Regions from separate parts of the Rhizorhabdus phycosphaerae genome, predicted to be linked through region 2. Evidence: riboswitches for the same ligand, from Rfam matches in the RefSeq annotation. Region 2 holds a riboswitch; each other region holds the start of a gene.
The links. A riboswitch is a leader RNA that binds a small molecule or an ion and turns the genes downstream of it on or off. The one in region 2 is predicted to bind cobalamin.

Region 1 (2,196 bases), 1.7 Mb from region 2:
TGCTCCCGGCGGTATCGGGCGAAGTCAGGGCCGACGGGCGCCGGATCGAAGATATTCCCCCGGGCGATCGGGCGCGCAAGCTCGCCTATCTCCCGCAGGGCCAGAATCTCCACTGGCCGCTGACCGTCGAGCGTCTGATCGCGCTTGGCAGGCTGCCCTATATCGGCCCGCTGTCGCGGATGAGCGAACTCGATCGCGAAGCGGTGAACGAGGCGATGCAGCGGACCGAGGTCGTGCATCTCGCACAGCGCACGGTGACCGAACTTTCCGGCGGCGAACGTGCCCGGGTGATGATGGCGCGCGCGCTGGCGGTAGGGGCGGGCGGATTGCTGGCCGACGAACCCCTCGCAGCGCTCGACCCCGGGCATCAGATCGACATGATGACCCTTCTGGAACGCGAGGCACGGGAAGGTGCGCTGGTCGTCGTCGTGCTCCACGACCTGACGATGGCCGCCCGCCATTGCGGCCGGTTGTTGTTGATGAATCGCGGAAGGGTCGTCGCCGACGGGCCGCCCGATGCTGTGATGACCTCGAGAAACCTGTCGGAAGTCTATGGAATCAAGGCCTATCTCGACCACGCAGACGGGGTGCAGTCGGTGATCGCCCTGGGCCGCGGATAGACGATTGACGCCCGCCGCTGCACTGCGGTAACGACCCGCTTGCGACAGGTTCCCCGGAGACGGGGATGAAAAGGGAACGGGGTTCGAGACCCCGGCTGCCCCTGCAACTGTGAGCGGCGAGCCATCGTGCCACATGCCATTGGGATCGATCGATCCTGAGAAGGCGGCGCGAACACGGCGTTGACCCGCAAGCCAGGAGACCTGCCCGTCGCGGTCGTCCTTCGCGCGGACAGGGTGTGCCGGGCGGACGGGGGTAAACCCGAGAGACGACATGTCTGGACCGTGCCTCGCGCGGGGATGTGTCGTGCCTTGATGGCCGGAACACCCCTAGCAGGCGCGGCCCCTTCGTCATGGGGTGCCCATTTGTGCTGAAACAACTGTCTTTATTCTGCCTGCTTCTCTCATCCGCGACTTCGGCTGCTCTGGCTGACGATGGCCAGGAGGCTCCGCCGCCGGACCCCGCTACCGATGCGGAAGCCATTCTGGTTACCGCGACCCGGCTTCCGCTGAGCCTGGACCGCGTGCCGGAATCGATCACGCTGCTCGACAAGGCCGCGATCGACCGCAACCAGGACATCGGCGTCAGCGAGTTGCTGCTGCGCACGCCCGGCGTGAGCATCCACCGCAACGGGGGATACGGAAGCTCCACGTCGCTCCGCATTCGGGGCGCAGAAAGCGACCAGACCGTCGTCGTGATCGATGGCGTGAAGCTCAACGATCCCTCGTCCACGGGGGGTGGGTTCAACTTCTCCAATCTCCTCATCGGCGATGCCGCCCGGATCGAGGTGCTGCGCGGTCCGCAGTCGATCCTGTGGGGCAGCCAGGCAATTGGTGGTGTCGTCAACATCGTGACCCCGCTTCCCAAGGCTCCGCTGGAAGGCAGCTTCGACCTTGAGGCGGGATCGCGCGAGACCGCGAGCGCCCGGGCGGCGCTCGGCGGCAAGCAGGGTCGGTTGACCTGGCGGGTCGGCGCGCAGGCCTTCACGACCGACGGCATCTCGGCATTCGCCTCGTCCTTCGGCGGCCGCGAACGCGACGGCTATCGCAATCGCAACCTGTCCGGACGCGCCGAACTGGAGATCAGCGAGACCATCAGCGCCGATGTGCGCGGCTATTATTCGCGCGGGCGGAACGAGTTCGACGCCGTCGGTGCCGACAACCCGGCCTATGGTACGAACCGGGAGTTCGTCGGCTATGCCGGGCTGAACGTCGACATGTTCGACAAGCGCCTGCGCAACCGCTTCGCTTATGGCTATACTGATACCGACCGCGACAATTACGACCCGCGCAATCAGCGGACTAAGACCTTCGACGCCGCCGGGCGCAACCAGCGGTTCGAATATCAGGGCAGCTTCGCGATAACCGAGCAGGACATCCTCCTCGTCGGGGTTGAGAACGAGCGCTCCCGCTTTCGTAGCGTCTCGCCGCCCGCAGCGCTGTCGACCCCAGTGCCGGCGCCGGTGCGCGGGAAGAGCGAGATCACTGGCATATATGGACAACTCAGCCTGCAGCCGGTCACCGGCCTGACGCTGAACGCCGGCATGCGCCATGACGACCATGCGCGCTTCGGCAGCAA
Region 2 (2,196 bases):
GGACCTCCTCGGCTTTCCAGCTTCGATCATAATGATGCTGGATGCGCGGGCCGACCGCCTGGATGACCATCCGGGCCGGCTTGCCGGCGACCGAGACAAGGCCCTTGATCCGCAATATGTCATGCGTCTCGATGATCTCGGACATGGCGGCCAGGAGCGGCTCGATCCGATCGATATCGCCGCCCTTCAGTACGAAGCTGTCGAAATCGTCATGATCATGATCGGGGTCGGCGTCATGATGCGACGGGCGGGTGTCGAGATCATCCTCGGCGCCAGCGACCAGGCCCAGCAGAACCCCGATATCGACCGCGCCATGACTGGCCCGGATGACCTTCACGCCGCTGCGCGTATCTGCCGAAATATCGTTTTCGATCTGGCCGAGCTTGCCAGTGTCGACCAGGTCGGCCTTGTTGAGAATGACCAGGTCGGCACAGGCGAGCTGGTCCTCGAACAGCTCTTCGAGCGGGCTGTCATGGTCGAGTGTCGGATCGGCGGCACGGGCGAGCGCCAAGGCCGCCTCGTCACTCGCGAAGCGTCCCGCCGACACCGCGTCGGCGTCGATCACGGCGAGCACGCCGTCGACGGTCGCGCGGGTGCGGATGTCGGGCCACTGGAACGCCTTTACCAGCGGCTTGGGCAGGGCCAGGCCGGAGGTTTCGATGATGATATGCTCGGGCGGGTTGGGGCGATCGAGCAGCTTCAGCATCGTCGGCAGGAAATCGTCGGCGACGGTGCAGCAGATGCAGCCATTGGCCAGCTCGACGATGTCGTCCTCGGGACAGGCCTCTTCGTTGCAGCCGCGGAGCAGTTCGCCGTCGACTCCGACATCACCAAATTCGTTGACGATCAGCGCGAGCCGGCGACCTTTGGCATTCTCCAGGAGATGCCGGATCAGCGTCGTCTTTCCCGCCCCCAGGAAGCCGGTGATGACGGTCGTCGGTATCCTGCTCATGCGCAAGCACTCCGCCGGGCAGCGGACGGATCGACAGCAATGGCCTTCATCGGGACTCTCCCGGCACCTGAGCAGCGGTGGCGGGGCTTACCGTTCGATTGCCGAACGGCCGGCGCGCGACGACGGGCGGGCGCCAAAGGCACCCGTTGTCACGCAACCGTGCGGCACCCGCCGCATCGTTCGTCGCTCAGACGGAGAGAAACCGTGCCGTGACCATCCCCTGGATCAAGGCAAGAGCGACCGGTGCGTTGGCAGGTCTCCTGGCTCGCGGGTCACAGCTTGGTGCACGGCCTTCCCGGGGGCCCTAAGGCCTTCCCAGTGACTGTCCGCCTACCCGAAGGTCGGCCGACGATGGCACCTCGCTCACCGCTCACAGTTGCAGGGACAGCTGCGGATTTGGGATTGGCTCCCGCACCGCATTCCCATTTTAAGCCCTTTCGGGCACCAGCGCGATCTATGAGCCGAACAAAATCGATCGGCCCGACATGGCGCATAATCGGAATCGAAGCGCAGGCCAATCCTTCATTGCACCGCGCCATCGGTAACCCGCCGCGATCGGATCCGCACGGCCTCCGTCATACCTTTCCCCGCTCGGACGACCGCTTCTTGCGCAGATGACGCCAACCTACGACAATGCCGCTGATCGACACGATCAGCCCCGCAATCGACAGCAGGATCATCAGCCCATCTCGCAACGGCCGATATTCGAGCAATATCGGCAGATCGAAGCTGTGCAGGGCACTGAACAGCCAGCGATAGGTGCGGCGTCCCTGGATGGAGTGGCCGAGCAGCACGCCCGTCGAGGGATCGATGTACAGCCAGCTTGCCTGAGGGTCATCGAAGGCCAGCCGCAGCACCGGCAGCGGCCGGTCGTCGTGGCGCAGATCGCCCGTCGCATACCAGTAGAGGTCATATTGCGTGAGCAAGGCCGTTTCCACCAGCTGGCCCTCTCTGACAGATCGTCTGGCCAGTTTCGTCAGCGCTTCCAGGCTGTGACGAACCGGGGCCGCGGTTACGCCATCCAGCGCCCTGCCGCGATTCTCCGCATCGACGGCCAGGATCGTCGGCCGACCGCCGATGGTGAGGAAGCGCAACTCACGCGCGCCCTCCGCCATTCTGGCGAGCGCCGCGAGGTTGGTGGAGGCGAAGCGGGGAGGCTGCTCTCCGGCGTAGCGCTCGCCGATTTCGGCGCCGCCTTGGCCCATTGCCCCGAAGGGGCTCATCGATATCCAGCCGCTGAATAT
Region 3 (2,196 bases), 1.7 Mb from region 2:
CACCCATGTCTCCGCGCTGGGCGACATCGCCCTGTTCAAGATCGTAGGCGAGAGCGCCGTGTCTAGCGGCGTCCGCCGTATCGAGGCGCTGACCGCCGAAAGCGCGCGGCAATGGTTCACGCAGCGCGACGAAAAGCTCAAGGAGGCAGCGGCCGCCCTCAAGACGTCGCCCGACGAGCTACCCGCCCGCATCGCGGCGCTGGTCGAGGAGCGGCGCCGGCTCGAACGCGAACTGGCGGATGCCAAGAAGGCGCTGGCCCTCGGCGGTGGCGGCAAGGCAGAGGCCGCCGGTCCCGAAAGCATCGGTGGCGTGGCCTTCCTGGCGCAGCATGTCGAAGGCCTCGACCCGAAGGGCCTGCGCGGCCTCGTCGACGAGGCGAAGGCCAGCCTGGGTTCGGGCGTGTCGATGATCGTTGCGGTCAACGAGGGCCGCGCGAGCGTCGCGGCCGGTGTGACCTCCGATCTGGTCGACCGTGTCAGCGCAGTCGATCTCGTCAAGACCGCCGTCGCGGCGCTGGGCGGGCAGGGCGGCGGGGGGCGGCCGGACATGGCACAGGGCGGCGGGCCGGACGGTGCCCGAGCTGCCGATGCGATTGCGGCGGTCCGGACGCAGCTGGCGCAGCTCTCCGCCTGAGCTTCTGCCTGTAAGCGTCGACGCGCCGGCTTGGCAGGCGCGCCGCCTTCTCTTATGACATCCGAGAGACCGGAGGATTTCTCCGGCCTCGCCAGATCGCGCCGGTGCCCGAAAGGGCTTAAAATGGGAACGCGGTGAGGGTGCTGACGCTCCCGAATCCGAGGCTGTCCCTGCAACTGTAAGCGGCGAGCGCGATGTGCAGCGTGCCTTCCCTACCGGGGCGGCACAGGCCACTGGATCCCGATGGGTGTCTGGGAAGGCCGCACATCATGCCCTGACCCGTGAGCCAGGAGACCTGCCAGCGCTCGGTCGCTCTTGCCTGGTCCAGGGGATGGCCACGGCACGGTTTTTTCTCCGTTTGAGCGACGAAGCAGTGCGGCCGGGGCCGCGCGGCCGGTTCTTCCGTCGGCGCTGGCGCCTGTCCGGGGAAGACGGCCGGTCGTCGCACGGGCGGATTCCACCGTCTGCGGCCGCGCGCCCCGCCTGTCGTCGACGGCGCCGGGGAAAGATGATGCCCGAACGAGCCTTCACCGCGATATCCGCTTCGACGTCCAGAAACCCCAGTCCCCTAAGGGAGCAGGCCGCATGAAGGCCCGTACCGACGAAGAGCATAAGGAGAAGATGGTCCGGCTCCAGGCCGCCCAGGAGCGCAAGATCGCTGGCAAAACCGTCGAGAAAGGACTGATCGTCGTCCACACGGGCACCGGCAAGGGCAAGACCTCCGCCGCCCTTGGCATGGTCATCCGGGCGATCGGCCACGGCATGAAAGTCGGCGTGATCCAGTTCGTGAAGGGCGCGATGGGCAGCGGTGAGAAGGTCGTGTTCGATCAGTTTCCCGAACTGGTCGAATTCAAGCCGATGGGCGAGGGCTTCACCTGGGATACGCAGGATCGCTCCCGCGACATCGAAGTGGCGCGCGCTGGCTGGGATGAGGTGAAGCGCATGATCGCCGATCCGACCTACAAGCTCGTGCTCGCCGACGAGCTGAACATCGTGCTGCGCTATGGGTATCTGCCCGTCGAGGAAGTGATCGAGGTGCTGCGGACGAAGCCGCCAATGACGCATGTCATCGTGACGGGCCGGAACGCGCCGCAGCCGCTGATCGACATGGCGGACCTTGTCACCGACATGACCCTGGTCAAACACCCCTTTCGCGATCAGAACGTCCGCGCCCAGCCCGGCATCGAATATTGACCATGTCCGAGCCGTGGCCGCCGGAGCTTCCCGACGCGTTGGAGTTGTTGCTGCGCTGGCGGCGCGACGTCCGGCATTTTCGTGACACGCCTTTGCCCGAACCGGTGGTCGCCGATCTTCTCCGCCTTGCCCAGCTGGCGCCCTCGGTCGGCAATGCCCAGCCCTGGCGCTATGTGCGCGTCCGGTCTGCAGGCGTGCGGGCGGCGCTGGCCGAGCATGCCGATGAAGAGGTCGCCAAAGCGGGGCGTCGATATGGCGACCCGCTCTTGCGGGCCCGCTATGCCGCGCTCAAGCTTCACGGTCTACGCGAGGCACCCGAAATCCTGGCGGTCTTCTGCGACGAGGAGGGGGAGCGCGGCCGTCGCCTG

Region 1: linked by a shared signal. The riboswitch ahead of G6P88_RS02335 (TonB-dependent receptor plug domain-containing protein) and the one ahead of cobW (cobalamin biosynthesis protein CobW) in region 2 are both predicted to bind cobalamin.
Region 3: linked by a shared signal. The riboswitch ahead of cobO (cob(I)yrinic acid a,c-diamide adenosyltransferase) and the one ahead of cobW (cobalamin biosynthesis protein CobW) in region 2 are both predicted to bind cobalamin.

Annotation. Positions count from the first base shown of each region.
Region 1 covers NZ_CP049107.1:492,882-495,077, reverse strand. Annotated here, with positions in the region: gene G6P88_RS02340 (ABC transporter ATP-binding protein) at 1-620, shown strand, start outside; cobalamin riboswitch at 650-843, shown strand; gene G6P88_RS02335 (TonB-dependent receptor plug domain-containing protein) at 971-2,196, shown strand, end outside.
Region 2 covers NZ_CP049107.1:2,196,435-2,198,630, reverse strand. Annotated here, with positions in the region: gene cobW (cobalamin biosynthesis protein CobW) at 1-952, opposite strand, end outside; cobalamin riboswitch at 1,186-1,416, opposite strand; gene G6P88_RS10050 (PepSY domain-containing protein) at 1,528-2,196, opposite strand, start outside.
Region 3 covers NZ_CP049107.1:495,778-497,973, reverse strand. Annotated here, with positions in the region: gene alaS (alanine--tRNA ligase) at 1-634, shown strand, start outside; cobalamin riboswitch at 720-951, shown strand; gene cobO (cob(I)yrinic acid a,c-diamide adenosyltransferase) at 1,220-1,828, shown strand; gene bluB (5,6-dimethylbenzimidazole synthase) at 1,831-2,196, shown strand, end outside.